2 linked regions of the Rhodopseudomonas palustris genome follow. The protein of the gene in region 1 interacts with the protein of each later gene in a pairwise test. Links are inferred from orthologs where the notes say so. Each region holds a gene or a part of one and is shown in the gene's direction. Other genes may lie near its edges.

Region 1 (14,599 bases):
GACTTCCTCGAATTGCGGGTGCTCGGCAGCAGCGAGAAAGGCAGCCGCGGCACCGTCGAGTTCGTCGCCCGTTTCCGCCGCGGCGGCGGCCCCGAGCAAAGCCATCACGAACGCTCGCAATTTCGCAAAGCCCGCGGCCGCTGGTACTTCTCGGAAGGCGAAGCGGTCGGTTGAATGAGTGTCTAGCTCCCGTCATCGCGAGGAGCGAAGCGACGAAGCGATCCAGAAACTCATTGCACTAAGCCTCTGGATTGCTTCGCTTCGCTCGCAATGACGGGACTGACGCACCCGCCTCACATCTCCGGCAGCACGCGCCCCAGCAGACCCTTCGCAATCTCGGTCGGAATGTCAGCGGCGCCGTAGAGCGTTGCTGGCTCCGCCACCAAACGAGTCCGCGCGAACAGTTCGGCATGCGGCGGGTGAATTTCGTTGAGCGCGGCAGCCGCAGCAAGCTTCGCCAGCATCTCGACCGCGAGCCGCGCGGTGCGCTCGTTGTCGACCTGCAGCAGCGCCCGGGCGATCAGGCCGGCCGCCGCCGGTCCGCCGGTGAGCGCCGACGTATCTTGGATCAGCGCCTGTAGCACTTCGGTGCCGGCATCGCTCTCGCGCGACATCGCCCGCAGCACGTCGAGGCACATTACGTTGCCCGAGCCTTCCCAGATCGCATTGACCGGCGCCTCGCGATAGTGCCGCGCCAGGATGCCGTCCTCGACGTAGCCATTGCCGCCGAGGCACTCCATCGCTTCATACACGAACGGCGGCGCCGACTTGCAGATCCAGTATTTCACCGCCGGTGTCAGCAGCCGCATATAGGCGGCTTCGAGCGGATCGTTCGGTGCCTCGTCGAACGCGCGGCACAACCGCATCACCAGCGCCACCGAAGCCTCGACCTGCAGCGCCATGTCGGCGAGAACTGATATCATCAGCGAGTGGTCGGCAAGCCGCTTCTGAAACACGGTACGATGCCGGGTGTGATGCAGCGCATGAGCGAGCGACGATCGCATCAGGCCGGCGGACGCAGTCGCACAATCCTGCCGCGTCAGCTGCACCATCTGGATGATAGTGCGGATGCCACGGCCGAGCTCGCCGACCGGCAGCGCGTAGGCGCCGGTGAACTCAACCTCCGACGATGCGTTGGAGCGGTTGCCGAGCTTGTCCTTCAGCCGCTGAAAACGGATCTCGTTGACCGAACCATCAGGCTGAAACCGCGGCATGAAGAAACAGCTCAGTCCCTCGTCGGCCTGCGCCAGCACCAGGAAGGCGTCGCACATCGGCGCCGACATGAACCATTTGTGGCCGACGATGCGGTACGCATCGCCATCGCGGAACGCGCGCGTCGCATTGGTGCGCACATCGGTGCCGCCCTGCTTCTCGGTCATGCCCATGCCGATGCTCATGCCGCGCTTGGCGGTCCATGGCGCGAAGCTTGGATCGTATTGACGGGTGCCGAGCACCGGCATCACCTGCGCCAGCAGGTCCGGCTGCGAGCCGAGCGCCGCGACCGACGCGCGTGTCATCGTCACAGGACAGAGGTGGCCGGTCTCGACCTGAGCGGCCATGTAGAACTTCGCGGCGCGCACCACTTCTGACGCATTGCCGGCGGGCTTGCCGTGTGCGTCCCAGGTCGAGTTATGCAGGCCGGCCTTGAAGCTCTCCGCCATCAGCTCGTGATAGGACGGATGGAATTCGACCTGATCGCGGCGCACGCCCTTGGCGTCGAAGGTCTTCAGCTTCGGGGTGTATTCGTTGGCGAGACGGCCGCGTTCGGCCATCTCGGTGGTGCCCCACGCCTTGCCGAAGGCTTCGAGCTCGATATGAGCGTTAGCCCCCTGATTGAAAGTGACCGCCTCGAGCAGCGGCCGGTCGGCGCCCAACAGGTCGAGGTCCGGAAGCGGCGGCGACTGGTTGAACACCTCGTGGGTGGCGAAGGAAGGCTGCGTCATGGCGGTCCTGGAACGATGCGGATTCGCGCGCATGTTACGCAGAAAACCGCCCCGAGGACACGGCGGATCGCCGCGCCCTCACTTCATTCGTTCACGCGCCGCCTTGAAGCCGGTGACGAACCGCGCCAGCGTATGGGAAGTCGCGCCGCGCGGCAGCATCACTTCGATCAGTGAGAATACCCCGCGCCGCTCGACCGCGCGCTGCAGCGCCGCGGCGAGTTCGGCGCGCGTCGTGACCCGCTCGCCGAAGCCGCCGATCGAATGCGCGATATCGGCGAAATGCCAGTCGTCGAGGTCGTTGAACTTCGATTCCGGCTGGAACACCCGTAGCATTTCCCAGCTGCAATTGTTGAACAGCACCACGATCGGATCGAGGCCGTAGCGCTTGCAGTTGCCAAGCTCCCAGCCGGTCATCTGGAACGCACCGTCGCCGACCAGCACCAGCGGCCGCAGGCCGGTCGCGGCAACGCCGATACCAGCGGGCACGCCGAACCCCATGCCCGCGTAGTATCCCGGGGCCGCCAGCGCGGTATTGTCGATCTCCATGGCGGTGAACAGGCAATCGCCGATATCGGCGGTCATCGGCATCTTGCCGTGGCGGTCAAACAGATCGTTGATCGCGGTGGCGATGTCCGATGGCGCGATCGGCGATGCGTCGAGGGTCAGCCCCCGGGGATAGGACATCCCCTTCCCGACATTGCGCGGCCGCGGCGGATGCTGCGAGGCGTGGGCGTCGAGACCGGCGATCAGGTCAGCCAGCGGAAGATCGCGATAGACGTGGTGGCCGATCTGCACCTCGCGTCCGGTCGCCAGCACGGTGCGGCGCGGATCGGTCATATTCGAGGACAGCGCGAAATTGGTGTCCGACAGGATGACGCCGAACATCAGCACCAGGTCGGCGCTCTCGACCAGGGCCGACAAGTCCGGATCGCCGGCGGCGCCAAGATAGGTGCCGGCCACGACGTCGTCGGCACCCTCCAGCAGGCCGCGGCCCATGAATGTCGTCACCACCGGGAGGCCGAGCTTGCGGGCCAGCGCGGCGACTTGCTGCTCGACGCCGTAGCGGCGGATTTCGACGTCCACCACCATCACCGGCGACTTCGCCTTGGCGATCCGATCCAGGATTTCTTGCGCGCATTCGTCCCGCGCTCCGGCGTCGGCTTCGCGCCGCGGCAGCTTCGGCACCGGGTCGACCTTGGCGTCGACCATGTCGCGCGGAAACTCGATGTACACCGGCAGCGACAATTCGAGTGCGCTCCGCAGCACCCGCGCGATCTCGGCCGGCGCGGTCGCCGGATCGCTCAGCACGGCCTGATCGCAGGTGACTTCCTTGAATACCGCAAGTTGGGAATCGACGGTGCGGACCTGGTGATGCAGCAGATAACCGCTCGTGCGTTCGCGCGCGCCGGGCGCACCGGCGATCACCACCACCGGCGAGCGCTCCGCATAGGCGCCGGCGATCGAGTTGACGAGGTTGAACGCGCCGGCCCCGTAGGTCACCACCGCGACGCCGATGCTGCCGCGATAGCGCGACGCCGCATCGGCCGCAAAGCCGACCGCCGGCTCGTGGCTCATCGTGAAATACGGCAGCGTGCCGCTTTCCTCGATCACCTTGAAAAACGGCAGCACGAAATCGCCGGGGATGCCGAAGATCTCCCGGGCACCGTGATCCTTGAGGGCGTCGAGCAGCGCGGTCGCAAGCGTCGGCATGGGAGCTCCTGACTGGGCACGGAAAGCGCCGGACCGCTTTACCAGAGCTTCCGACTTTCGACCAACCGCACGCCAGTGTGACACGCTGCAAGGCCGAAATGCCGGCTGTTCCACAACGCCGGGGGATTATTCCGCGCGGCGCCCCGTTGGCGCTTGCCCGGCTTTCCAACTCTCCCTATAGCTCTTGCTTTAATGACCCCCGCCCCAAAATCGACTTTCGTCCTCGGTCACCGGCATCTGCTGGGAATCGAAGGGCTTTCCGCCGCCGACATTTCCGGCCTGCTCGACCTCTCCGAGGAGTATGTCGAGCTCAACCGGCAGGTCGACAAAAAGCGCACCAGTTTGCGCGGCCGCACCCAGGTCAATCTGTTCTTCGAGGCCTCGACCCGGACGCAGTCGTCGTTCGAGATCGCCGGCAAGCGCCTCGGCGCCGACGTGATGAACATGAGCGTGTCATCATCGTCGATGCGCAAGGGCGAGACCCTGATGGACACCGCGGTGACGCTGAACGCGATGCACCCGGACATCCTGGTGGTCCGGCATCACGCCTCAGGCGCCGTGGAACTGCTGGCCCGCAAGGTCGACGGCTCGGTGATCAACGCTGGCGACGGCGCCCATGAGCATCCGACCCAGGCGCTGCTCGACGCGCTGACGATCCGCCGCAACAAGGGCCGACTCGAAGGGCTGGTGGTGGCGATCTGCGGTGACGTGATGCATTCGCGCGTCGCCCGCTCCAACATTCTGCTGCTGAACACCATGGGCGCCCGCGTCCGCGTCGTTGCGCCTTCCACGCTGCTGCCCGCGGGCATCGAACGGATGGGCGTCGAGGTGGCGCGCGACATGCGCGAAGGGCTCGACGGCGCCGACATCGTGATGATGCTGCGGCTGCAGCGCGAGCGCATGAACGGCTCGTTCGTGCCCTCCTCGGCCGAGTACTTCAACTATTTCGGGCTCGACCAGAAGAAGCTGTCCTACGCCAAGCCGGACGCGCTGGTGATGCACCCGGGCCCGATGAACCGCGGCGTCGAGATCGACTCGATCGTCGCCGACGGCGCCCAGTCGGTGATCCGCGAACAAGTTGAAATGGGCGTGGCGGTGCGTATGGCGGTGCTCGAAGCGCTCGCCCGCAACCTGCCGAACGCCTGATGCCGGAACGGGAAACAACATGCTGACCGATCGCCGCCCGATCCTGCTCGCCAACGCACGCCTGATCGACCCCTCACGCGACTTCGACGGCATCGGCGACGTGCTGATCGCCGACGGCGTGATCCGCGATGCCCGTCGCGGCATCGGTGCTGCCGGCGTTCCTGAGGGCACCGACATCATCAACTGCGCCGGCATGGTGGTCGCGCCCGGTCTGGTCGACATGCGCGCCTTCGTCGGCGAACCCGGCGCGAGCCACCGCGAGACCTTCGCATCCGCCAGCCAGGCCGCAGCCGCCGGCGGCATCACCACCATCGTCTGCCAGCCCAACACCAACCCGGTGATCGACAATTCGGCGACGGTCGACTTCGTGATGCGCCGCGCCCGCGACACCGCGATCGTCAACATCCATCCGATGGCGGCCGTCACCAAGGGTCTGGCCGGCGCGGAGATGACAGAGATCGGTCTGCTGAAGGCCGCCGGCGCGGTGGCGTTCAGCGACGGTGACCTCAGCATCACCAACGCGCAGGTGATGCGCCGCGCGCTGACCTACGCGCGCGATTTCGATGCGCTGATCGTGCACCACACCGAGGACCCCGACCTGGTCGGCGAAGGCGTGATGAACGAGGGGGAGTTTGCCACCCGGCTCGGCCTCGCCGGCATCCCCAACGCCGCCGAGACGGTGATGCTCGAGCGCGACATTCGCCTAGTGATGCTGACCGGCGGCCGCTACCACGCCGCGTCGCTGAGCTGCATCGAGTCGCTGGAGATCCTGCAGCGCGCCCGCGACCTTGGCCTGCCGGTGTCGGCGTCGGTTTCGATCAACCACGTTGCGCTGAACGAGAACGACATCGGGCCGTATCGTACCTTCCTCAAGCTGGCGCCGCCGCTGCGCACCGAAGCCGACCGCAAGGCGCTGATCGCGGCGATCGCCTCCGGGCTGATCGACGTGGTGATGTCGGATCACAATCCGCAGGACGTCGAGGTCAAGCGGCTGCCGTTCGCCGAAGCCGCCGACGGCGCGATCGGGCTGGAGACGATGCTGCCGGCCGGGTTGCGGCTGGTGCACGCCGGCGAACTGGACTTCCTGAGCCTGATCCGCGCGATGTCGACCCGTCCGGCCGAACTGCTCGGCCTGCCCGGCGGCACGCTGCGCTCCGGTGCGCCCGCCGACCTGATCGTGATCGATCCCGACGTGCCGTGGCTGGTCGATCCGGACGAATTGAAATCGAAGTGCAAGAATACGCCGTTCGACGAAGCGCGGTTCTCCGGCCGGGTGACCCGCACCATCGTCGGCGGCCGCACCGTCTATGAGCATGTGTGAGATTTGAAGGCTGGTTGAGTCAGCCGCTTGAACTAGGCCTTTCGATCCGTCATTGCGAGCGCAGCGAAGCAATCCAGAAATACCGAGCACAGAAATGGATTGCTTCGTCGCTTCGCTCCTCGCAATGACCGGGAGCGTCTGACTTTATTGCCGCGCTAGAGTGTTTGGAGAGTTGTGATGATCGGGATCTACATCGCCGCGCTGGTGATTGGTTATCTGTTCGGCTCGATCCCGTTCGGCCTGATCCTCACCAAGATCGCCGGCACCCAGGATCTGCGCTCGATCGGCTCCGGCAATATCGGCGCCACAAACGTGCTGCGAACCGGCCGCAAGGGCCTCGCCGCCGCGACCCTGCTGCTCGATGCGCTGAAGGGCACCGCCGCCGTCATCCTCGCCGCCTATCTCGCCTCCGGCACCGATGCGATCGCCGCCAACGCCGCGATGCTGGCGGCGCTCGGCGCCTTCCTCGGCCATCTGTTTCCGGTGTGGCTGAAGTTCAAAGGCGGCAAAGGCGTCGCCGTCTATATCGGCGTACTGATCGGACTGTTCTGGCCGGCTGCGGTGGTGTTCTGCATCATGTGGCTAGCGACGGCCTTCACCTCCCGCTACTCGTCACTGTCGGCGCTGGTGGCGAGCTTCGTCACCCCGATCTTCCTGTGGTGGTTCGGCCACGACGCCCTCGCCTCGCTGTTCGCCGTGCTGACGCTGCTGCTGTTCTGGATGCACCGTGAAAACATCATGCGGCTGCAGGCCGGCACCGAGAGCAAGATCGGCCAGAAGAAGTAAGCGTCGCTCTTGTTCCGAAGGCGCCCGATCGCGCTGAGCGGGCGCGATCAGATAATACCTCCAGCCGCGCTGTCGGCGACCTTGAACACACGTTAAAGTTGCGCAACACTGCCGCTCGCGGGGGCGGATGTGGGCGAGCGTAGCAGCGATCAGGGGACGACCGTCCTCACCGAAGCGCAGCGAGTGGATTGGCTGCGGCTGATCCGGGCCGACAATGTCGGCCCTCGCACCTTCCGCTCGCTAATCAATCATTTCGGCTCGGCGCGCACTGCGCTGGAGCGGCTTCCTGAACTCGCCAGGCGCGGTGGCGCCGCGCGCGCGGGCCGGATTCCATCCGAGGACGAGGCACGGCGCGAGATTGAGGCCGGAAGGCGGATCGGCGTCGAGCTGGTCGCGCCGGGCGAGCCCGGCTACCCGCCGCGCCTCACCACAATCGACGACGCGCCGCCGCTGCTCGGCGTTCATGCCCTGCCCGATGCGCTCGCCGTGATGGCGCGGCCGATGATCGCGATCGTCGGCTCTCGCAATGCCTCCGGCGCCGGCCTGAAATTCGCCGCGCAGCTCGCCGCCGATCTCGGCGCGAGCGGCTTCGTGGTGATCTCCGGGCTCGCCCGCGGCATCGATCAGGCGTCGCATCGGACGAGCCTGGCCAGCGGCACCGTCGCGGTCCTCGCCGGCGGTCACGATAAGATCTATCCGGCCGAGCACGAGGATCTGCTGCTCGATATCATCCAGGCACGCGGCGCGGCGATCTCCGAGATGCCGCTCGGCCACGTCCCGCGCGGCAAGGATTTTCCCCGCCGCAACCGGCTGATTTCCGGCGCGGCCGTCGGCGTCGCGGTAATCGAGGCCGCCTATCGCTCAGGCTCGCTGATCACCGCTCGGCGCGCCGCAGATCAAGGCCGCGAGGTGTTCGCCGTCCCCGGCTCCCCGCTCGACCCGCGCGCTGCCGGCACCAACGACCTGATCAAGCAAGGCGCGACGCTGATCACCTCGGCCGCCGACATCGTCGCGGCCGTCGCATCAATCCTGGAGCGGCCGCTGGAGATGCCCGGCCGCGAGCCGGAGCACGCTCCGCCCACCGGCGAGCCCGACGCCGGAGACCGTACCCGCATCCTGTCGCTGCTCGGCCCAAGTCCTGTGGGGATCGACGACCTGATCCGATTGAGCGGCATCGCACCGGCGGCGGTGCGCACCGTCCTGCTGGAGCTCGAACTCGCCGGAAGGCTAGAGCGCCATGGCGGCGGGCTGGTGTCGCTGAGCTGAGGCAAACGCCTTCCAAAAAAGCCAACGGCCCGAAGCGGTGAGCCTCGAGCCATTGTCCAGGAGCGGACGTACATCCGGCCCGCTCCGACGTTCGAATCGTGAACTGGTTCGGTTAATTAGACGTAAACTGCAACCGCCTCGTGACAGCGTCGGCATTGGCCGACGCTGTACTGCCGAACGGCCCCCACAGAACCTCACCTAAGATCTGAGACCAGACTGAAGACCCCCGCCGGATCAGCAGGATCAGGGAACTTGTTCACTCGGTGCTGGAATTGCGCCGCCGGCGAACGATCGCCCGGGCCTCCATCCGCGCCATGTCGAGCAGGTAACAGAGAGTGTCGAGGCGATGCGCCTGGGCGACCTGAATCAGTTGACCTGTCGCTTCTGACAGGTATTGGGCTGCTTCCACGGGGCCGCCGTCGCCGGGACGGGTGTAACGGGAGCTCTTCTTGCTGTCGGACGGCGGTGACATTGGGGCACCATTCCTGGCGGAATCGATCCACTCCAAAATAGATGGATGAAGAGCGATATACACGCATAGGTTGTGCATCTCTAGGTTTATGTTTTGTGAATTTCAGGCCCAGGTGGTCGGAAGATGTGGCGTCCTGCCCGAGCGGCGATTTGACAGCGCCCCTGTCACCACCCATGTTCCGGGCAATCTGGCCGGCGCGAGTCTCGCAGACCGGCCTTTTTCTCTTCATCTGATGCTTGGAATGCGATGAACCTCGTCATTGTCGAGTCGCCCGCGAAGGCCAAGACGATCAACAAATATCTCGGCTCGTCCTACGAGGTTCTGGCCTCGTTCGGGCACGTGCGCGACTTGCCGGCGAAGAACGGATCGGTCGACCCGGACGCCGACTTCCAAATGATCTGGGAAGTCGACCCGAAAGCCGCGAGCCGGCTCAACGACATCGCCAAAGCTCTGAAGAGTGCGGACAAGCTGATCCTCGCCACCGACCCTGATCGCGAGGGTGAGGCGATCTCCTGGCACGTGCTGGAGGTGATGAAGCAGAAGCGTGCGCTCAAGGACCAACAGGTCGAGCGCGTCGTGTTCAACGCCATCACCAAGCAGTCGGTCACCGACGCGATGAAGCACCCACGCCAGATCGACGGCGCTCTGGTCGACGCCTACATGGCGCGCCGGGCGCTCGACTATCTGGTCGGCTTTACCCTCTCCCCCGTGCTGTGGCGCAAGCTGCCGGGCGCGCGGTCCGCCGGCCGTGTGCAGTCGGTGGCGCTGCGCCTGGTGTGCGACCGCGAAACGGAAATCGAGAAGTTCGTCCCCCGCGAGTACTGGTCGCTGATCGCCACCCTGGCGACGCCGCGCGGCGAGACCTTCGAGGCCCGCCTGGTCGGCGCCGACGGCAGGAAGATCCAGCGGCTCGACATCGGCACGGGCGCCGAGGCCGAAGACTTCAAGAAGGCAATCGAGGCGGCGAACTTCCGGGTCGCCACCGTCGAAGCCAAGCCGGCGCGCCGCAACCCCTACGCGCCGTTCACCACCTCGACGCTGCAGCAGGAAGCCAGCCGCAAGCTCGGCTTCCCGCCGGCCCACACCATGCGGGTGGCGCAGCGGCTGTACGAAGGTGTCGATATCGGCGGCGAGACCGTCGGACTCATTACTTATATGCGTACCGACGGTGTGCAGATCGATCCGTCCGCCATCACCCAGGCGCGCAAGGTGATCGCCGAGGATTTCGGCAGCGCCTATGTGCCGGAAGCGCCGCGCCAATACACCGCCAAGGCCAAGAACGCACAGGAAGCCCACGAAGCGATCCGCCCAACCGACCTGTCGCGCCGGCCGTCCGACGTCAGCCGCAACCTCGATTCCGACCAGGCCCGGTTGTACGAACTGATCTGGATCCGCACCGTCGCCAGCCAGATGGAGTCCGCCGAGCTGGAGCGCACCACCGTCGACATCGAGGCGAAAGCCGGGTCGCGCTTGCTGGAGCTGCGCGCCACCGGCCAGGTGGTGAAGTTCGATGGCTTCCTCGCCGCCTATCAGGAAGGCCGCGACGACGATTCCGAGGACGAGGATTCCCGCCGCCTCCCCGCGATGACCGAGAACGAGGCGCTGAAGCGCGAGACCCTCGCCGTCACGCAGCATTTCACCGAACCGCCGCCGCGGTTTTCCGAAGCCTCGCTGGTGAAGCGGATGGAAGAGCTCGGAATCGGCCGGCCCTCGACCTATGCCTCCATTCTGCAGGTACTGAAGGATCGCGGCTACGTCCGGCTGGAAAAGAAGCGGCTACATGGCGAGGACAAGGGCCGCGTCGTGGTCGCGTTCCTGGAGAGCTTCTTCACCCGCTACGTCGAATACGACTTCACCGCCGGGCTCGAAGAAGACCTCGACCGCATCTCCAATAATGAAGTGTCCTGGAAACAGGTGCTGAGCGACTTCTGGCGCGACTTCATCGGCGCGGTCGACGAGATCAAGGACCTGCGCGTCGCCCAGGTGCTCGACGTGCTCGACGAGATGCTCGGCCCGCACATCTATCCGGCGCGCGAGGACGGCGGCGATCCGCGGCAGTGCCCGAGCTGCGGCACCGGCAAGCTCAATCTGAAAGCCGGCAAATTCGGCGCCTTCGTCGGTTGCTCGAACTATCCGGAATGCCGCTACACCCGGCCGCTCGCTTCCGACAGCGCCGGGGATGCCGATCGTGTGCTCGGCACCGATCCCGACAGCGGCCTCGAGGTCGCGGTGAAGTCCGGCCGGTTCGGCCCCTACATCCAGCTCGGCGAGGCCAAGGACTACGCCGAGGGCGAAAAGCCGAAGCGGGCCGGCATCCCGAAGGGCACCTCGCCGTCCGACGTCGATCTCGAAATGGCGCTGAAGCTGCTCGCGTTGCCACGCGAAGTCGGCAAGCACCCGGAGACCGGCCAGCCGATCAAGGCCGGCATCGGCCGGTTCGGGCCCTATGTGCAGCACGAAAAGACCTACGCCAGCCTCGAGGCCGGCGACGATGTGCACACCATCGGCCTCAATCGCGCGGTGACGCTGATCGCCGAGAAAATCGCCAAGGGCCCGAGCAAGCGGCGGTTCGGCTCCGATCCCGGCAAGGCGCTCGGCGATCATCCGAGCCTCGGTGCCGTCGCTGTGAAGAAGGGCCGCTACGGTGCGTACGTCACCGCCGGCGGCGTCAACGCGACGATCCCTTCCGACAAAACCGAAGACACCATCACCCTGCCCGAAGCGATCGCGCTGCTCGACGAGCGCGCCGCCAAGGGCGGCGGCAAGGCCAAGAAGGCGCCGGCCAAGAAAGCCGCGGCCAAAAAGGCCGATGCCGACGGTGAAGCCAAGCCCGCGAAAAAGGCGGCTGCCAAGAAGGCCAAGCCGAAAGCTGAAGGCGCCGCCGCCAGCAAGGCGCGCGCGCCTGTCGCCGCAAAGACAGCAGCGAAGAAGGCCGCCGAGCCTAAAGACGCGGCCAAGGGTAGCGCCGCCAAGAACGGATAGATGTGAGCAAGCCGCGCGACGCGAAGTTTCCGGACAAGGCCACTCTCCTCGCCTTCATCCGTGCCCACCCCGGCAAGGTCGGGACCCGGGAGATCGCGCGCGAATACGGCCTGAAGAATGCCGATCGCGCCGAGCTGAAGCGCATGCTGCGCGAGCTCGCCGACGGCGGCAGTATTCGCAAGAGCGGCCGCCGCAAGGTGTCGGAGCCCGCCACGCTGCCACCGACCCTGCTCGCCGATATCGTCTCGCGCGACGCCGACGGCGAACTGATCGCCACCCCGTCCGAATGGGACGAGCAGGACGGCGACGCGCCGAAGATCCGCATCCATACGCCGCGCCGGATCAAGCCCGGCACCGCAGCAGGCGTTGGTGATCGCGCGCTGTTGCATGTCGAGACCGCCGATCCGCGCGAGGCCGGCCCCGCTTATGTCGGCCGTGTCATCCGTGTCCTCGAGCGCGGCAAGGCCCGTATCCTCGGCATCTTCCGCGCGCTGCCGCAAGGTGGCGGCCGGATGGTGCCGGTCGACAAGAAGCAGGCCGGCCGCGAACTCAACATCGCGGCGCACGATGCCGGCGGCGCGCAGGATGGCGATCTCGTCAGCGTCGACCTGATCCGCACCCGCGGCTATGGCCTCGCCTCAGGCCGCGTCAAGGAACGGCTCGGTTCGCTGGCCAGCGAAAAGGCGATCAGCCTGATCGCGATCCACACCCACGATATCCCGCAGGAATTCTCTACCTCCGCGATCCGCGAGTCCGAAGCCGCGGAGCCGGCGACGCTGAAGGGCCGCGAAGACTGGCGCGATCTGCCACTGGTGACGATCGATCCGCCCGACGCCAAGGACCACGACGACGCCGTCCACGCCGAGCCTGATCCGGATCCGAACAACAAAGGCGGCGTCATCCTGCATGTCGCGATCGCCGACGTCGCTTACTACGTGCGCCCCGGCTCGGCACTCGACCGCGACGCGCTGCGCCGCGGCAATTCGGTGTACTTTCCCGACCGCGTCGTGCCGATGCTGCCGGAGCGGATCTCCAACGATCTGTGTTCGCTGAAGCCGGGCGACGCGCGCGGCGCTCTTGCCGTCCGCATGGTGATCGACGCGCAGGGGCACAAGCGCTCGCATTCGTTCCACCGCGTGCTGATGCGCTCGGCGGCAAAGCTGAGCTACGCACAGGCCCAGGCCGCGATCGACGGCAAGCCCGACGACATCACCGGCCCGCTGCTCGAAACCATCCTGAAGCCGCTTTACGAAGCCTACGCGGTGGTGAAGCGCGGCCGTGACGAGCGCGATCCGCTCGACCTCGATCTGCCCGAGCGCAAGATCATCCTGAAGCCGGACGGCACTGTCGACCGCGTCATCGTGCCGGAGCGGCTCGACGCGCACCGGCTGATCGAGGAGTTCATGATCCTCGCCAACGTCGCAGCCGCCGAGATGTTGGAGAAGAAGGCGCTGCCGCTGATCTACCGGGTTCACGATGAGCCCAGCGTCGAGAAGGTCCACAACCTCGTCGACTTCCTGAAGACGCTCGATCTGTCGTTCGCCAAGCAAGGTGCGCTGCGGCCGGCGCAGTTCAACCGCATTCTGGCGATGGTCAAAGGCGAGGATTCCGAGCCGCTGGTCAACGAGGTGGTGCTGCGGTCGCAGGCGCAAGCCGAGTATGCCGCCGAGAATTATGGCCACTTCGGCCTCAATCTGCGTCGCTACGCACACTTCACCTCGCCGATCCGCCGCTACGCCGATCTCGTGGTGCATCGCGCGCTGATCCGCGCGCTCGATCTCGGCGACGGCGCGCTGCCGCCGAGCGAGACCACCGAGACGCTGGCGGAAGTCGCCGCGCAGATCTCGCTTACCGAGCGGCGCGCGATGAAGGCCGAGCGCGAGACGGTCGACCGGCTGATCGCGCATCATCTCGCCGACCGGATCGGCGCCACGTTCCAGGGCCGCGTCTCCGGCGTCACCAAGGCCGGCCTGTTCGTCAAGCTGAGCGACACCGGCGCTGACGGGCTAATCCCGATCCGCTCGCTCGGCGACGAGTATTACAACTACGACGAAACCCGCCATGCGCTCATCGGCTCGCGCAGCGGGGCCATGCACCGGCTGGGGGATGTGGTCGACGTCAAGCTGGTGGAAGCTGCACCGGTGGCCGGCGCGCTGCGGTTCGAGCTGGTGAGCAACGCCAGCGTCGAATTCACGCACCGCAAGACTGCACGCAAGACCAAGGGGAAGAGCAAGGCCAAGCTGAAAACCGAGAACGGCAAGACGGCGCGCGCCAAGCCCGGACGGGTGAAGCCGCGAAAAACCGCCAAGCCGAAACAAAAAACCAAGTCCGGGAGAGGAAAACGCTGATGAGCACGCTGACCCGCGAGCCGATCGTCTGGCCTCCGCAATCCGCCCCGTCGCAGCAGCGCAACGTCTGGCAGGCGATGTGGCGTGGCTTCCGCGGCCGCTGCCCGAACTGCGGCGAAGGCCGGATGTTTCGCGCGTTCCTCAAGACCGCTGACAGCTGCACACAGTGCGGCCAGGACTTCACCGGCCACCGTGCCGACGACCTTCCCGCTTATCTTGTAATCGTCATCGTCGGCCACATCGTGGTGCCGATCGCGCTGTCGATCGAGACGCATTACGCGCCGCCGGTGGAATTGCAGCTGGCGATCTACCTGCCTTTCACCCTGCTGGCTTCGCTGCTATTGCTGCAGCCGGTCAAAGGCGCCGTGGTCGGATTGCAATGGGCATTCCGGATGCACGGCTTCGACGAGACCAACCCGGACCACTGACGGCGCGATTCCCACGCGGCGGCACAACGACGAACAACAACACCAACAAGAAACGACAACGGGAGCGATATGACCGAATCCGCGACACAGACCGAACCGAAGGTCGAGCAGGATCACCAGGAAGCCAGCCACCACCCCTATTTCCGCCCCAAGGACGCCGCGACGCTGATCCTGGTGGACCGCAGCGGCTCGACGCC
Region 2 (14,691 bases), 800 kb from region 1 along the record:
GCCTGACGTTGTCGTCGTCCGATGCTGCTCCGGCACCCGGCGCGGTGGTGACGCTGACCGCCGCCGTCACCGGTCCGCACGGTCTGCCGACCGGCACGGTAAGCTTCCGCGACGGTGACCGGGTGATCGCCGCGCACGTGCCGCTCGATCGCACCGGACTGGCGGCATTCACCACCTCGGCACTCGACAATGGCGTCGGCGGCATTGTGGTCGTGTACGAAGGCGATCATCACTACGCGCGGGCCACTGCGCAGCTGGCACCGAACGAAGATCGCGCGCTCGCGCTCGCCGCCGCCCCGCGGATGTAGTCGCCGCTAAGATTCGGCCGGGATCGGCGTCGATGCGGCCGGTGCTGCAGTCGCGGCTGAGGCCCGCCGCCGGCTGCGGATCGCGAAGCGAAACACCAGATACTGCGCGGCGAACGCTGCGACTTTGAACGCCGGCGCGATCACCATCACGTAGAACGTCCACAGCTTGATATCGCCGGTCAGCGCCGCCGCGATTACCCCGGCGCCGAGCACCAGCATCAGCGCCGCCCACGCGTAACCGGCGATCCGCACATAGTCCGGGATGGTGTCGCCGACGATCGGCGGCACGTAGCGCAGCATCCAGTCCCGGCGCAGCATCAGCAGCCCGACCGCGATGTGGCCGACGCTGGGCTTGATCAGGACGAAGCGCGGATCGTTGGTCAGCAGCGTGGCGCCGCCGAGCACCACCACCAGCGCGACGCTGGCATAGGCCATCACGTCGAGCCGCTGGCCCTTTACTTTGGCGTAGATGAACTGCCCGACCGCGCCGAGCACGGCGACGATCGTCGCCAGCGCGACGTTGCCGGTCGAGAAATACAGCACCACGAAGACGATGGTGGAGAAGAAGTCGCTGCCGAGCTTGGCGAACACCGCCTTCATTGCACGTTTCTCCGCTGTCGCGCCGCCTGCGGAGAACCGCGGCGGAGCGACGTCGCCCCGCCCGATTGTGCGTGGCCCCTCGAGGGAAGTAAACCGCAGCCGCCCGCCGACAAGGGGCGCGTGCCGTTTTAGGGCCGGGGAAACCTCAGTTCGGCGCAACCAGGGCGGTGGCGCGCCCCGGGCTGCCGAACGGCTTGGGCTTGTCCTTGCCGCAGGCAAAGCCGCGCGCCAGCTCGTCGGCCGCCTGGCGTGCCACCTCGTTGGCGTTGCGGTTGGCGGCGACGTCCACATAGGCGACGTGGCACACCGCGCCGGGCGGCAGCCGCGTCACCAACAGCATCTGCTTGGTGTTGGGCCGGCCGCCTTTGCCGAGATCGTCGTTGTCGGCGAGGTGCCAGCGCTGGATGATGGCGAACGGCTTGCCGGCGCCGTCGAGCCGCCATTCGACCGTATCGGTGGTGGAGTTGAACGGGCCGAACGAGGTTTTGGCCGCCGGCTGGGCGCTGGCATCCTTGTAATTGCGGCCGACGCTGACGCTCTGGCGCAGGTCCATCTCCGATACGACCACCACCAGCCCGTCCTGGCCGGGGCACAGCCACTCGCCGCTATCTTCCGGTGCGCCGCCCGGCCGCGCGACCCGGCACGCCTTGGGAGCGGTCGAACTATAGACGCTGCTGGCGCCGTCAGCCTGAGCCGGCGCCATGAACGCGGCCGAAATAGTGAGCGGGAGCAGCACGGCGAGGGCGGGGAGCAGTCGCATTGGCAGGCCTTGCATCGCAGCGGAACCTTTGTCGGTCGGCGTCCGGCTGGGGAAGGTTCGAGCAATTTCCGCTCAGGTACTGCCCTTTGCGGCGGAATCGCTCTAGAACGGCGCCTTCGTGTGTCCGTCCTTTAGCCGCGTTCGAATCGAAGAACCATGCCGCTGTTGTCGAATGACCATTACCGCGTCGGCCGCTCCAAAACCGGGCTCGGCCTGTTCGCCGTCAAGCCGATCAAGAAGGGCGCCAAGATCATCCGGTATTTCGGGCCGCTGCTCGACGCGCACAACAAAAAGCACGACGGCATCGAAAACAAATACCTGTTCGAGTTGAACAAGCGCTGGACCATCGACGGCTCGGTGCGCAAGAACGTCGCGCGCTACATCAACCACGCCTGCAAGCCGAACGCTGAGTCCGACGTCAATCCGCGCAAGAAGCGCGTGATCATCCGCGCCATCAAGAACATCGAGCCGGGCGAAGAGATCAACTACGATTACGGCACCGATTACTTCAAAGCCTATCTGAAGCCGATCGGCTGCAAGTGCGTCTCCTGCGAGAAGAAGCGCAAGAAGAAGGCTGCCGAAGCCCGTGCCGAGAAAGCCAAGCTGAAGCTGAAGGCCGAGCGCAAGGCGCAAGCCGAAGCCGAGAAGGCCGCCCGCAAGGCCGCGAAGGCGGCCGGCAAGGCCAAGCCGGAAAAGCCGTCGAAGCCGGAGAAGGTCGCCAAGTCGAAGGCGCCGAAAGCGGTGAAGGCAAAAGCGACGGCGACGACGAAGGGCGCCGGCAAGGCACCGAAGACGAAGGTCGTGACGGCAAAGGCCGGCAAGACCAAAGCGGCGAAGCCGGCCAAGACCACGTCTCGCAAGGCGACCACCGGCAAGTCCAAGGCAGCCTGATTGTAGTCGCGGCCTCTCCAATCGTCATTGCGAGCGAAGCGAAGCAATCCAGCTCCGTGCACTGAGTTCCTGGATTGCTTCGTCGCTACGCTCCTCGCAATGACGGAGAAGCGGTGCTTATGCAGCGACCGCTGCGCCGCTCCGCTTCAACCCGATGAATTGCAGCTCGGCGAAGATCCCGACCGCCGTCGCCTGCATCAGCACGAAAGCAATGCCGAGCGCGTTCGGTGCGACTGCGCCGCCGAGCAGCAGTGCGACGCTCGCGAGCGTCCATAGTGCGTTCCCGCCGATCACGATCAGCACCAGCGCCCGTGGCAGCACGCTGCGGGTACCGAGCCAGCCGACCAGGGCGGCGTAGCCGATCAGGAACAGTCCCGTCTCCAGCAGCAGCGGCTGCGGCAGGGCGAGCAGGCGCGAGAGTGGGCCGGCCGCCAAGCTCAGCAGCAACGCCATCGCGCCGCTGACCACAGCGTCGGCCTGCAGGGCGCGGCGGAGCAGCGTGGACGGATGGGTCATAGAGGATTGGATCATGGAACATCTCCTTCGGTTGCAGCGATGCCCCGAAGGATGCCGAGATGCGCGACGCAATTCGATTACCTGGCAGGTCAGAAACGCTTTACCTCGGAGGTCATGGATGCTGTGCGGTGTGCGTGCTAGCGTTCGCGCATGAACACCAACGTGTCTTCGATCAATGCCGCCGCCGGCGCGCAGCCGGTCCGGATCGGCGATTACTTGCGGCAGTGGCGGCAGCGCCGCCGGCTCAGTCAGCTTGATCTCGCGCTCGACGCAGAAATATCCGCGCGGCATCTGTCGTTCGTCGAGACGGGACGCGCCTCGCCGTCGCGCGAGATGGTGCTGCGGCTCGCCGAGCGGCTCGACGTTCCGCTCCGTGAGCGCAACGTGCTGCTCGTCGCGGCGGGCTTCGCACCGGCGTTCCCGCAGCGCTCGCTGGATGACCCGGCGCTCGCCTCGGTGCGGGCTGCGGTCGATCAGGTGCTTGCCGCGCACGAGCCGAACCCGGCGCTGGCGGTCGATAGGCACTGGAACCTGGTGTCGGCCAACCGCATGGTCGCGCCGATGCTCGACGGCGTTGCGCCGCATCTGCTTGCGCCGCCGCTCAACGTGCTGCGGCTGTCGTTTCATCCCGAAGGTTTGGCGGCACGCACCGCCAATCTGGGCGAGTGGTGCGCGCATCTGCTGGAGCGACTACATCGGCAGTGCGAGACCAGCGCCGATCCGAAGCTGATCGCGCTGTACGAAGAACTGAAGACCTATCCGGTGCCGGCGCGCGCCGCACCGATCGCAGCGGATGCGGTCGCGGTGCCGTTTCGCCTGCAGCTCGGCGACGAGGTGCTGAGCTTCATCTCCACCACCATGGTGTTCGGCACGCCGATCGACGTCACCCTGTCGGAAATCGCGATCGAGACATTCTTTCCGGCCGATGCGATCACGGGGACGCGATTGCGCGAACTGGCCGCGCGGCTCTGATCCGCCTTGTCCGGCGTTGCCTGCGCCCCATCTGTGTGGGACTGTGCCGGCAACGACAACGAGGAGGCGCCGATGAGCACGCTGAAGCCGCTAACGATCGACGTGGTGTCCGATGTGGTCTGCCCCTGGTGCTACATCGGCAAGAAGCGGATCGAGCAGGCGATCGCGCTGGCGCCGGAGGTGCCGGTCGAGCTGATCTACCGGCCGTTCTTCCTCAATCCCTGGGTGCCGCGCGAGGGCATCAGCCGCGACGAGTATCTGACCAAGAAGTTCGGATCGCCGGAGCGCTACAAGGAAATCGCCGGCCGCATCGCCGAGACCGCCGCGCAAGAGGGACTGGAATATCACCCCGAGCGCGTGCAGCGGCAGCCGAACACGATCGATTGCCATCGCCTGATTCACTGGGCGAGCGCGGTCGGCCACGGGCCGGCGATGAAGCAGCGGCTGATGGAATTGTACTTCCGCGACGGTGGTGATCTCACCGATCCTGAGGTGCTGGTGCAGGCGGCGGCCGAATGCGGCCTCGATGCCGCCGACATCCGCGCCCGGCTCGCCACCGATCAGGACGTCGAGGAAGTCTCGGCGCAGGCGCAGGAAGCCGCCGACAAGGGAATCTCCGGCGTGCCGACCTACGTGTTCATGCACCAATACGCGGTGTCCGGCGCGCAGGAACCGGCGCTGATCGCCCGTGCCATCCGTAAGCTGTCGGCGGAGCTGAACGCGGAAGCCGCGGAGTAATCAGCGCTTCAACAGCCGCTTGGCGAAGTGCCGCAGCCGGTCGCGCGCCGACAGCGTAGCAACGATCGGCGCGAACAGAGGATCGCGTTTGCGCAGCGGCAACACCAGGTCGCCGACCGCGAACCGGCCGCGCCAGATCGGATCGATCATCGGATGCTGGGCGCTGGCAGTGGAGTCGGCAAAGCGGATGTCCGGATCGGCGCAGAGATGCCGGGTCAGCGCCAGTGTCAGCAGCACGCCGGGCGAACAGCGGGCGAAGCTCTCGTCGATGCCGAGCTTGAAGAAATAAGCGCGGTCGGCGTGGCGCAGCACGATGCCGGCTGCGATCGGCGTTGTGCCGGCGGACAGGGTGATCACCTCGCATTGGCCGCGCGAGGCCAGCGCGATCGCGGCGCTGCGCAGCCGGGCCGCAAGCTCCGGCTGCCGCTTCAGCGAGCTGCCGCGGCGGCCTTTCCAACCGCTGTCTTCCAGCGCCAGAAAAATGTCGAACGCCCGCGCTGCCTCGTCGGCAGTTTTGGCCACGGTAAAGCGCACCTCGCCGTGCTCGCCAAGACGACGCTCGAGACGGCGCAGGTTCTTCAGCTTCTTGGTATCGAGGTCCTGGCGCAGCAGGGCTTCGCCGTCGCGGCTGGCGTCGAGGCCGGCGCGGGTCCAGCCGTTGATCAGGCGCGGACTGAGCCCTTCGGTGGCGAGCACGCGCGTGAACGCCGCCATCGCTTCGCCTTCGCGGGCGACGTCGCGTAGCACCAGGGCGCGGGCGCCGGCAGCGCGCGCCTGCGCCATCATCTTGGCGGCGGCGTCATCGGCTGCATCGCGGTCAAGCAGCGGCGTATCGAGCGAGCGGAACGGATCGGCGGACACCAGCGCCGGCAGCGGCAGACGGAACGCGCGCCAGCACGAGATCACCGGCAGGACGCCGATCAGCCGGCCGGCGGAATCCTGCGCGGTCAGTGCGCGCGGGACCGCGTCGTCACCATTCGCTGCAATCACCCATTCTGGCAGGTAGTAACCGTTCGGCTCGATCACCCGGGTCGCCAGATCGCACCAGGCTGCCTTGTCGATCGCGGCGACCTCGGGCAGCGCGCCGGGAGCGGCGGTCGTTGGCGCGACGGCGCGGCGATGCACGAACGGCGTGGTGGGGAACGTCTCGGCCAAAGCTCTCGGTCCTGAATTGTCAAAGCGCGTCCGAAGCAAGCCCCGGCGCGACGGCCAGGAGACTAACCGCCGACTCCCAACATCACCTTGGTTCCACGAGGCAATTTGCCGACAATGTTAACCGCAGCTTTCCTCGCACGCCGCCTTTCGGCGTCGAATTGCCACGTCGCCTGAACCCGCTCTCGCCGGGCGGCGACCAAGAGCGGTCATTGGTCGGCAAGGAGACGCCATGCGACGCGCGATGCTGAAGGCCGCGGCGACCGCCGCCAGCCTGCTGTGCGGAGTGGCTGTTGCGGCCGCGGAAAGCCGGGTCGCGCTGGTGATCGGGCAATCGGCCTATCGGGCGGTGCCGGCGCTGCCCAATCCGGTGAACGACGCCAAGGCGATCGCCGCGTTGCTCGGCGAGGCCGGCTTCGAGGTCACCGAGGCGTCCGATCTCGGCCAGACCGAGCTTCGCGCCAAGGTCGGCGACTTCGCCGCCACGGTCGCGGCGAAAGGGCCGGAGACCGTTGCGCTGGTGTTCTATGCCGGTCACGGTATCCAGGTGGACGGCGAGAACTATCTGATCCCGGTCGACGTCGATCCGAAACGCGAGGCCGACATTCCGCTGCAGGCGGTGCGGCTCGACGACGTGCTCAACACGCTCGGCTCCGTGCCGAGCAAGAGCCGGATCATCATGCTCGATGCCTGCCGCAACAATCCGTTTCCGAGCATCAATAAGACGACAGGGCAGGGGCTGGCGCTGGTCGATACCAAGTCCGGCGCGCCCGGCACGCTATTGTCGTACTCGACCTCGCCCGGCGCCGAAGCCGAGGATGGGGGCGGCGCCAACAGCCCTTACACCACCGCGCTGCTCAAAGCGGGGCGCGAGAACGGGCTGAAGATCGAAGACACCCTCAAGCGGGTGCGGCTCGCAGTGCATCAGGCAACCGAAGGCCGCCAGACGCCGTGGGAGAGCTCGTCGCTGGTCGACGACTTCCAGTTCTTCGCCGCATCGGCCGCCGCGCCAACCGACACCGCGGCGCCGAAGCCGCGCACGGTCGAGGAGTGGCGCGCCTTCCTGAAGGGCAAGCCGGTGGATCAGGCCAACATGTTGATCGTGTCCGACGGTTCGGCCGACGCCTATGAAGCGTTTGTCGGGCTCTACGCCGAGCCGCCGTTTGCACCGGAGGCCAAGCGCTGGCTCGACCGCCATCGCCGGATGAAGGCCTGGAGCCGGGCCGTGCTCATCAACACCGGATCGGCCTATTCGGCGTTCCTGACCGAATATCCCGACAGCGACCTCACCGCGACCGCGCGCAAGCTCGCCGAGCGGCTGCGCAATCGCCCCGACAACGCGGTGGTGGTGCCGGCCGCGCTCGCGACGCCGGTGGTTGCCGCCGTGGCGCCGACCTGTCCGTGCGGGCCGAGCGCTCCGGTGCTGCAGCAGAAGGCTGAGCCCAAGAAGACCGATGTGAAGAAGACCAAGAGCCGGGCCGAGCGCGACGATCCGCCCAAACGCAGCGGCAAGGCCTCGCGGACCCGGGTCTATGTCGAGGACGAAGACGACGGCGTGGTGCGGCGGCCGCCGATCTACGATCCGCCGCCGGGGCCGGTGATTCAGTTCGGCGGCGGTTTCCGCGGCGGCTACGGCGGTGCGTATCGCGGCGGCGGCCAGACCGGACCGAGCCGCGGCCGCTATTGAACGCGGCAACTGGACGGCTGTCGGCGCGGCGCCTGTGAAGCCGCCGCCCGGGCCGCTCACAGCATCGCAAATGCGCTCGACACCATCGCCACCGGCTTGCCGTCGGAGGCGCCGAGCAGCGTGACCCGTCCAAAGCTCATGGTGCGGCCGAGCCTGACCAGGCGGGCGTCGGCGATGACGTCGGTCGAGGCGACGGCTTTCAGGAAATGGGTGGTCTGATCGACCGTGGTCATCGGCCGGAAGCCGCGGTTGCCGGCGCAGACCGCAAACACCATCGCGGTGTCGGCCAGCGCCATCAGGGCCTGGCCGCAGACCACGCCGCCGCTGCGACATAGCCGCTCGGAAAACGCCATCCGCAAAGTTGCGCCGGGCTGCCAGTCAGCCGGGCCGCCGGACGGCGGATCGAGCTCGAGGGTTTCGATCGACAGGCCGAGCTCCAGCACCCAGGGCGCGAACGCCTCCTGCAGCATCTGCCGCGCCTCCTGAAGGCCGAACTCCGCCGCCTGCTGCTCTGCCATGCGTCTCTCCCTGACTCGTTGATTATCCGCATGTTTCGCGGCGTTTCGCAGCATCCCATCCGATTCGGGACGGCTTGAAAACGACACGGTCGATCCCTTAAGTTCGGCGGCATCCGAAAGGGGACACGATGGTCAGACGAGTTGCGTTGGTGGTCGGCCTGGTGGTGACGGCGATCGTGCTGAACGGTTGCACCAAATGCGGTCCGATCTGGGAAGATTGGCAATCGCCGAAATCCTGCCGGTCGGATCATCTGTAGCGCTGCGGCCGGGCACGGCTCGCGCGAAAGGGAGTTTGCGATGAAGATTCTGCACGGCGTTGCCGTCCTGGCCCTGCTGACGGGGCCGGCTTTGGCGCAGGGTGAGGGCCCGCACGTCAATCTGGTGCCGGAGATCGAGCACAAGTCCCCGGAAGAGAAGGCCCAAGACGCGGTGCGGCAGAAGGCCTACCAGGAATCGCTGCGTAAGATTCCGGATGCGCAGGCGCCGAACGATCCGTGGGGTGGCGTCCGCGGCGCCGAGGCGACCCAGCCCAAGGCCAAGCGCAAGACTCACCAGAGCAATTAAGCTCGTCTAACGGCCACTGCTGCGGCGATAGGCAGGTGGTCAAAACGGCACAGATTTTTTCTGCGATTTGAGGATGATGCGCGGACGGAACCCCGGCGTACGCAACTCGTTGCGCGGCCGGATCCGACTAACTCATTCGTTTTCGTTCGCAGGATATCACGTGACGTCGCGCGAGGTGCCGTTCGATCCAAAGGTCTTTCTTCGCAGTGCAGGTACGGGACGCGCCGTTCTGCAATTTCGCGCCGGCCAGACCATTTTCACGCAGGACGAAGCCGCCGACTGCGTGATGTACATCCAGCAAGGCCGCATCAAGCTGTCGGTGATGTCGGAGCAGGGCAAGGGCGCGGTGGTCGCCATCCTGCAGCCCGGACAATTCTTCGGCGAAAGCGGTCTGCTCGATCATCGCCGCCGTGCGACCGCGATTGCGCTGGAAGACTGTACCCTCACCAGCATCACCAACGCGTCGATGATGGCGACGCTGCAGCGTGAGCCGGCGATGTGCGAGCTGTTCACCCGGCACCTGGTGGCGCGCAATTCACGGGTCGAAGACGATCTAATCGATCAGCTGTTCAACAACAGCGAGAAGCGCCTGGCGCGGCTGCTGCTGCTGCTTGCGGACCCGGCCGAGGCGTCGCGGCCGGTGCCGATCGAGATCAGCCAGGAGACGCTGGCGGAGATGATCGGGACGACCCGGTCACGCGTCAGCTTCTTCATGAACAAGTTTCGCAAGGCCGGCTTCATCGACTACAACGGCCGGATCGAGGTGCATCCCACCTTGCGCAATGCGGTGCTGCCGGACCGGCCCCGCGCGGTCGAGCCCGCCCGAAAGCCCGAATAGCTATCGCAATTGATGGATGGAGTGCGGCGGACCTCGTCCGTCTGGGGCCGGCGCGCTGTCGCGGCGCCGGCTATTTCTTCTTGTCGCCGAGCAGGCTGCCGGTGCGGCGATCGACGAAATGCATCTGCGCGCACGCCGGGCAATGCACCAGCTCGAACGTGGTCTGTGCCGAGCTTCCGGGGTCTTCCTGCAGCCAAGCCTGGACCTTCATCCCGGTCCGGGGACACTGATAGAGCACATGCGACATTGGAAGGCCGGTTCCGCCTTTAGTTCTAGGAGAACGACTTGCCGGGTGCGGCCGTCCATGCGCTTGATCTAGATCAATTAGCGTATGATTTTACCGTTAAATTGCGACTGAATCGCATGCAAGCTTAATCCGGTTAATACTGCCGGTAATCGATGCGGGCGTTCACAACCGAATCGTCAAGCCGCTGATCCTGAACGCAAAAGGCCGCCAGCGTCGGACGCTGGCGGCCTGTGCTGGTTTGCTCAACCCTCGCGCGATTACTTGCGGGCGCAGCTCACCTCGATGCGCACCGAGCTGGCGCCGCAGCGCGCGGTCATGATGCCGTTCTCGATCGTGATGTTGTCGCTGAACCGCGCCGAGCCGTTGCCGACGCACAGCGCCGAGACCAGCGCCTCGTCGGCACCGCAGGCGGTGGGGCAGCCGTTGGCCGGGCAGCTGGTCGAGGTCAGGGTGCGGACGCTGGAGATCGAGGCGCCGTCCTTGCCGGCAGGGCCGGCAGGTCCCGCCGGGCCGGCGGGGCCTTGCGGACCGGCTTCGCCTTGCGGTCCGCGCGAGCCTTCGCCGCAGCCCGCCAGGGCGATCGCCGCGCCCGTCAGCGCGATCAGCGTGCCGATCCGAAATCTGTCCATGGCCTGCCGGCGCATTCCTGTCTCCTTGTCGGTAAGGGCCGGTGCCCAAGCAGCACGCGGCGATGACGAGCCTGATTGATACAAGGCGGGCGCTGTCCTGCGCACCCGCGGCGCGAGCCTAGAGCATGTCGGGTTCCGAATGAAACGGAACCTGCGCGGCACTCGCAATGATCAGAGGAGCGACGATAGGGAGGGGCAACCTGTCTGGCGCTGCGACGGGACGAGCGCCGTCACTGACCCACCAAAAACTGTACCCGCAAAAAACAAGGAGCCCCGAACGAGGCCGTGTTCGGGGCTCCGGTCACGGTCGAAACTCCCCACCTCTAGAAAGCTCGGCAATGACGGCCGCAGGCTAGCGGCGGCCGCTCGGCATTGCCTATGCGTAAAATCAAATACCGTTGGCGTTACGAACCGCCATGCCCATGATGGGCATGATGCTGGGTGAGCTGCGCGATCAATTGCTTCAGCACCCGGCGGCGGTCTTCGTCGGTCGTCTCCGACAGCAGTCGGCGATACAATTTCAGGTTTTCGTCGCGGAGAAATTTATCCAAGACGCTCTCCTGTTCGTTTGCTCCCATAGGACGCGGCGGCCATCGCAGCGCGCGCGCCCGTCAGTCACGTCTCCTGTCGAAGCGGATGGCACCCTCAGGCTAGTACGAGCGAAAATGCCTGTCGATCCGAAATGCTGTCCGCCAGTTCCAGGGGGAGCGGTCGGCGCTGTCAGGAAAACCCTGATCTGCCGATACCGCCGCTGCGGCCGATTGCCCTCAGCCGAAGGAATGGATGGTGGAGCGGGGCGGCTGCGGTAAAGCTGGCGCGCGGTCATTGCACGGGACGATGGAAGATGAGTTTTTGGTACGTGGTCGACGCCGTCGCGGTCGGAATCATCCTGCCCTGGATCGTCGCGACCTATCGGCTGCTCGAAGCCTTCAAGCGCGGCACCGGCGCGGGCCTGACCAAATGGGCGATCTACGCCGCGGTCTGCGTGCCGGCGATGCTGCTGGTGATGTGGGGCATCCAGAACCTGCGCTGAGCCTTCCGGCGCAGCGTTCACAGCCGCTCAGTGCCGCCGCCATACACCGCCGCCGCGGTGCCGCCATTGCGGATCCGCCGCGCCTCGGTCATCGCCCGCTGCACTCCGAGATCGGCGGAGTCGCTGGAGAAGGTGATCAGCCGGTTGCAGTTCGGGCACTGGGTCTGAAACCCCTCCCGCATGTTCTTGATCTTCTCCCGGAACGTCACGCGGCAGCGGCCGCACAGCACCCGCACTTTGTCCGGGATCTTCGGAGTGGCAAGAAGGCTATCCATCCTGTCAGTTGTGGCGAAGCCGGGTTGAGAAAGGATGAAGGCGCGGCACGGGACGCCGGTTCGCGCCGCGGGACGCGAGCTGATTTGAATAGGAGGCTCGACCAAGCTTCAAGCGCGAGCTAATCGCTTGCTGATGTTATTCGGCCGGCAGAAAACGCCCGCGACTTGCTGCTTAGCAGGCGGCCGTCCCGACCTGGTTAGTTTAGCTACACTGTAGCTTGGCGTTTCTGTTCGATGCCGTCGTGGACTCGCTCTGCTGGCTAATCGGCCCTGGCTCGCCTCCCGACCGCACGTCGTCAGGATTGGGCGATTGCATTCCAACTCCAGCTTCTACCGAGTTCCGAAATTGTGCCGCTGGTCCTCGTGAAAGCTCCGGATTCCGACAAGAACATATTGCGAACTGAGAACAAATGGGGTACGTTGATTTTGCCGGCTGAGCCCGGCGCCTGTTTGTCCAGTTGGCGAATCCGTCCATAAGGAGCACGTTGATGGCTGCCCCCACCGCATTGCGTATCGTCGAAGGTTCTTCCATGGACAAATCCAAGGCGCTCTCCGCCGCGCTGTCCCAGATCGAACGTCAGTTCGGTAAGGGCTCGGTGATGAAGCTCGGCAAGAACGACCGCGCGATGGAAATCGAGACGATTTCCTCCGGGTCGCTCGGGCTCGACATCGCGCTCGGCGTCGGCGGCCTGCCGAAGGGCCGGATCGTCGAAATCTACGGGCCGGAATCGTCGGGCAAGACCACGCTGGCGCTGCATTGCGTCGCCGAAGCCCAGAAGAAGGGCGGCATCTGCGCCTTCATCGACGCCGAACACGCGCTCGACCCGGTCTATGCCCGCAAGCTCGGCGTCAATGTCGACGACCTGCTGATCTCGCAGCCCGACCATGGTGAGCAGGCGCTGGAAATCGCCGACACGCTGGTGCGCTCCGGCGCGATCGACGTGCTGATCGTCGACTCCGTGGCGGCGCTGGTGCCGCGCGCCGAACTCGAAGGCGAAATGGGCGACGCACTGCCCGGCCTGCAGGCCCGCCTGATGAGCCAGGCGCTGCGCAAGCTGACCGCGTCGATCAACAAGTCCAACACCATGGTGATCTTCATCAACCAGATCCGGATGAAGATCGGCGTGATGTACGGTTCGCCGGAAACCACCACCGGCGGCAACGCGCTGAAGTTCTACGCCTCGGTCCGCCTCGACATCCGCCGCATCGGCGCGATCAAGGAGCGCGACGAGGTGATCGGCAACCAGACCCGCGTCAAGGTGGTGAAGAACAAGCTGGCGCCGCCGTTCAAGCAGGTCGAATTCGACATCATGTATGGCGAGGGCGTCTCCAAGATGGGCGAGATCCTCGACCTCGGCGTCAAGGCCGGCATCGTCGAGAAGTCCGGCGCCTGGTTCTCCTATGACAGCCAGCGGCTCGGCCAGGGACGTGAGAACGCCAAGTCGTTCCTGCGCTCCAACCCGGACATGACCGCCAAGATCGAAGCGGCGATCCGCCAGAACTCCGGCCTGATCGCCGAACAGATCCTCGCCGGCTCGCCCGAACGCGACGCCGACGGCGAAGAGCCGATCGAGGAGTGAGATGGCTCGCGGCCGGCTGATGCCTGTCGCATGATTTCAGGTCGGCGAGCGGTATGCCGGCCTGGAGCCGATCTTTTCTGAAGCCGACTTTTTTAAGACGGCGAGTGCTGCGACCCCCTGTTGCCGGGGATCCCGCGGCGCTCGCCGCATTCGTTTGGGGAACGGCTTGATCTCTGCTCGGGACTGAAGAGGCTGTGTCGAAGCGCTGTTCTCAAACAGACGTCATGCGCGGCCCTAACCCGCCTGCGCGGCCGTAGCCGCTCCGGCGCGTCGAAGGCCCACGCATCATCGCGCGCAGCGCGCACAACCGAGGCAATTGCGAAAAGGATGGATCGCCGGGTCGAGCCCGGCGATGACGTTGTTCTTCGTGGCCGAGGCTGCCTCGGGCCGAGGCTGCCGGCCTCTCAATGCCGGCGAGCCAGCGGCGGCAGCTACTCCGCGGCCCGCGCGTAGTCCGCCGCCAGTGCGTAGTCCTCGACCGGCGGGCACGAGCAGATCAGGTTGCGGTCGCCGTAGACGTTGTCGACGCGGCCGACCGGGCTCCAATATTTGTCGGTGCGCGAGTTCGGCGCCGGGAAGCAGCCTTCGGTGCGCGGATAGGGCCGGGTCCACTCGGCGCTGGTGACGTCGTGCGCGGTGTGCGGCGCGTGGCGCAGCGGTGACTGTTCGATCTTGTAGCGGCCGTCCTCGACCTGCGCGATCTCGCGGCGGATCGCGATCATGGCGTCGCAGAACCGGTCGATCTCGGCCTTCGATTCCGACTCGGTCGGCTCGATCATCAGCGTGCCGGGCACCGGGAAGCTCATGGTCGGGGCGTGGAAGCCGTAGTCGATCAGCCGCTTGGCGATGTCGTCGACGGTGACGCCGGTGGTGGTCTTCAGCGCACGCGGATCGACGATGCACTCGTGCGCGACCCGGCCGCGGGCGTTGCGATACAGCACCGGGAAATGCGGCTGCAGCCGCGCCGCAATGTAATTGGCGTTGAGGATCGCGATCTCGGTGGCCCGCTTCAGGCCGGCCGCCCCCATCATCAGGATGTAGATGTAGGAGATCGTCAGGATCGAGGCGGAGCCCCACGGCGCCGCCGACACCGTACCGCCGCCATGCAGGCCGCCGTTCAGCGGTTCGCCTTCGGCCGGATGGCCCGGCAGGAACGGCGCCAGATGCGCGCGCACGCCGATCGGGCCCATGCCCGGACCGCCGCCGCCATGCGGGATGCAGAAGGTCTTGTGCAGATTGAGATGGCTGACGTCGGCGCCGTAATCGCCGGGGCGGGCGAGGCCGACCTGCGCGTTCAAATTGGCGCCGTCCAGATAAACCTGACCGCCATGGGCGTGGACGATGTCGCAGATGTCGCGGATGTGCTCTTCGAACACGCCGTGG

Evidence for each region.
Region 2: the proteins of dprA (region 1) and recA interact in binary tests that used the Bacillus subtilis proteins (3 or more experiments, as listed by UniProt). The link is inferred for Rhodopseudomonas palustris from one-to-one orthologs.

The regions. Positions count from the first base shown.
Region 1 is NZ_CP019966.1:3,434,257-3,448,855, forward strand. Bases 6,334-9,103 are described here. They hold dprA (DNA-processing protein DprA), read left to right. Parts: upstream 6,334-7,035; coding sequence 7,036-8,172; downstream 8,173-9,103. Other genes in these bases: plsY (glycerol-3-phosphate 1-O-acyltransferase PlsY), read left to right, coding at 6,334-6,906; RPPS3_RS16060 (hypothetical protein), read right to left, coding at 8,429-8,644; topA (type I DNA topoisomerase), read left to right, coding at 8,891-9,103. Outside these bases: RPPS3_RS16025 (YchJ family protein), read left to right, coding at 1-174; RPPS3_RS16030 (acyl-CoA dehydrogenase family protein), read right to left, coding at 294-1,943; ipdC (indolepyruvate/phenylpyruvate decarboxylase), read right to left, coding at 2,022-3,653; RPPS3_RS16040 (aspartate carbamoyltransferase catalytic subunit), read left to right, coding at 3,846-4,799; RPPS3_RS16045 (dihydroorotase), read left to right, coding at 4,819-6,120; more of plsY, read left to right, coding at 6,295-6,333; more of topA, read left to right, coding at 9,104-11,626; rnr (ribonuclease R), read left to right, coding at 11,629-13,974; RPPS3_RS16075 (DUF983 domain-containing protein), read left to right, coding at 13,974-14,402; RPPS3_RS16080 (NUDIX hydrolase), read left to right, coding at 14,472-14,599. UniProt on the Bacillus subtilis protein: Protein that helps load RecA onto ssDNA during transformation. Binds cooperatively to circular ssDNA, is able to bridge different segments of DNA. Favors the loading of RecA onto SsbA- or SsbB-coated ssDNA and formation of RecA-DNA filaments.
Region 2 is NZ_CP019966.1:4,238,356-4,253,046, reverse strand. What follows is about bases 11,401-14,262. They hold recA (recombinase RecA), read left to right. Parts: upstream 11,401-12,216; coding sequence 12,217-13,308; downstream 13,309-14,262. Other genes in these bases: gcvP (aminomethyl-transferring glycine dehydrogenase), read right to left, coding at 13,740-14,262; RPPS3_RS19695 (hypothetical protein), read right to left, coding at 11,471-11,728; RPPS3_RS19700 (hypothetical protein), read left to right, coding at 11,401-11,453. Outside these bases: RPPS3_RS19770 (Ig-like domain-containing protein), read left to right, coding at 1-308; RPPS3_RS19765 (inner membrane-spanning protein YciB), read right to left, coding at 315-908; RPPS3_RS19760 (hypothetical protein), read right to left, coding at 1,054-1,683; RPPS3_RS19755 (SET domain-containing protein), read left to right, coding at 1,825-2,559; RPPS3_RS19750 (hypothetical protein), read right to left, coding at 2,677-3,075; RPPS3_RS19745 (helix-turn-helix domain-containing protein), read left to right, coding at 3,226-4,047; RPPS3_RS19740 (DsbA family oxidoreductase), read left to right, coding at 4,120-4,785; RPPS3_RS19735 (GNAT family N-acetyltransferase), read right to left, coding at 4,786-5,940; RPPS3_RS19730 (caspase family protein), read left to right, coding at 6,170-7,624; RPPS3_RS19725 (PaaI family thioesterase), read right to left, coding at 7,681-8,142; RPPS3_RS19720 (peptidylprolyl isomerase), read left to right, coding at 8,271-8,399; RPPS3_RS19715 (hypothetical protein), read left to right, coding at 8,440-8,706; RPPS3_RS19710 (Crp/Fnr family transcriptional regulator), read left to right, coding at 8,867-9,544; RPPS3_RS24675 (hypothetical protein), read right to left, coding at 9,615-9,755; RPPS3_RS19705 (hypothetical protein), read right to left, coding at 10,049-10,435; RPPS3_RS24670 (hypothetical protein), read right to left, coding at 10,825-10,971; and 2 more genes. UniProt on the Bacillus subtilis protein: Multifunctional protein involved in homologous recombination, DNA repair and competence.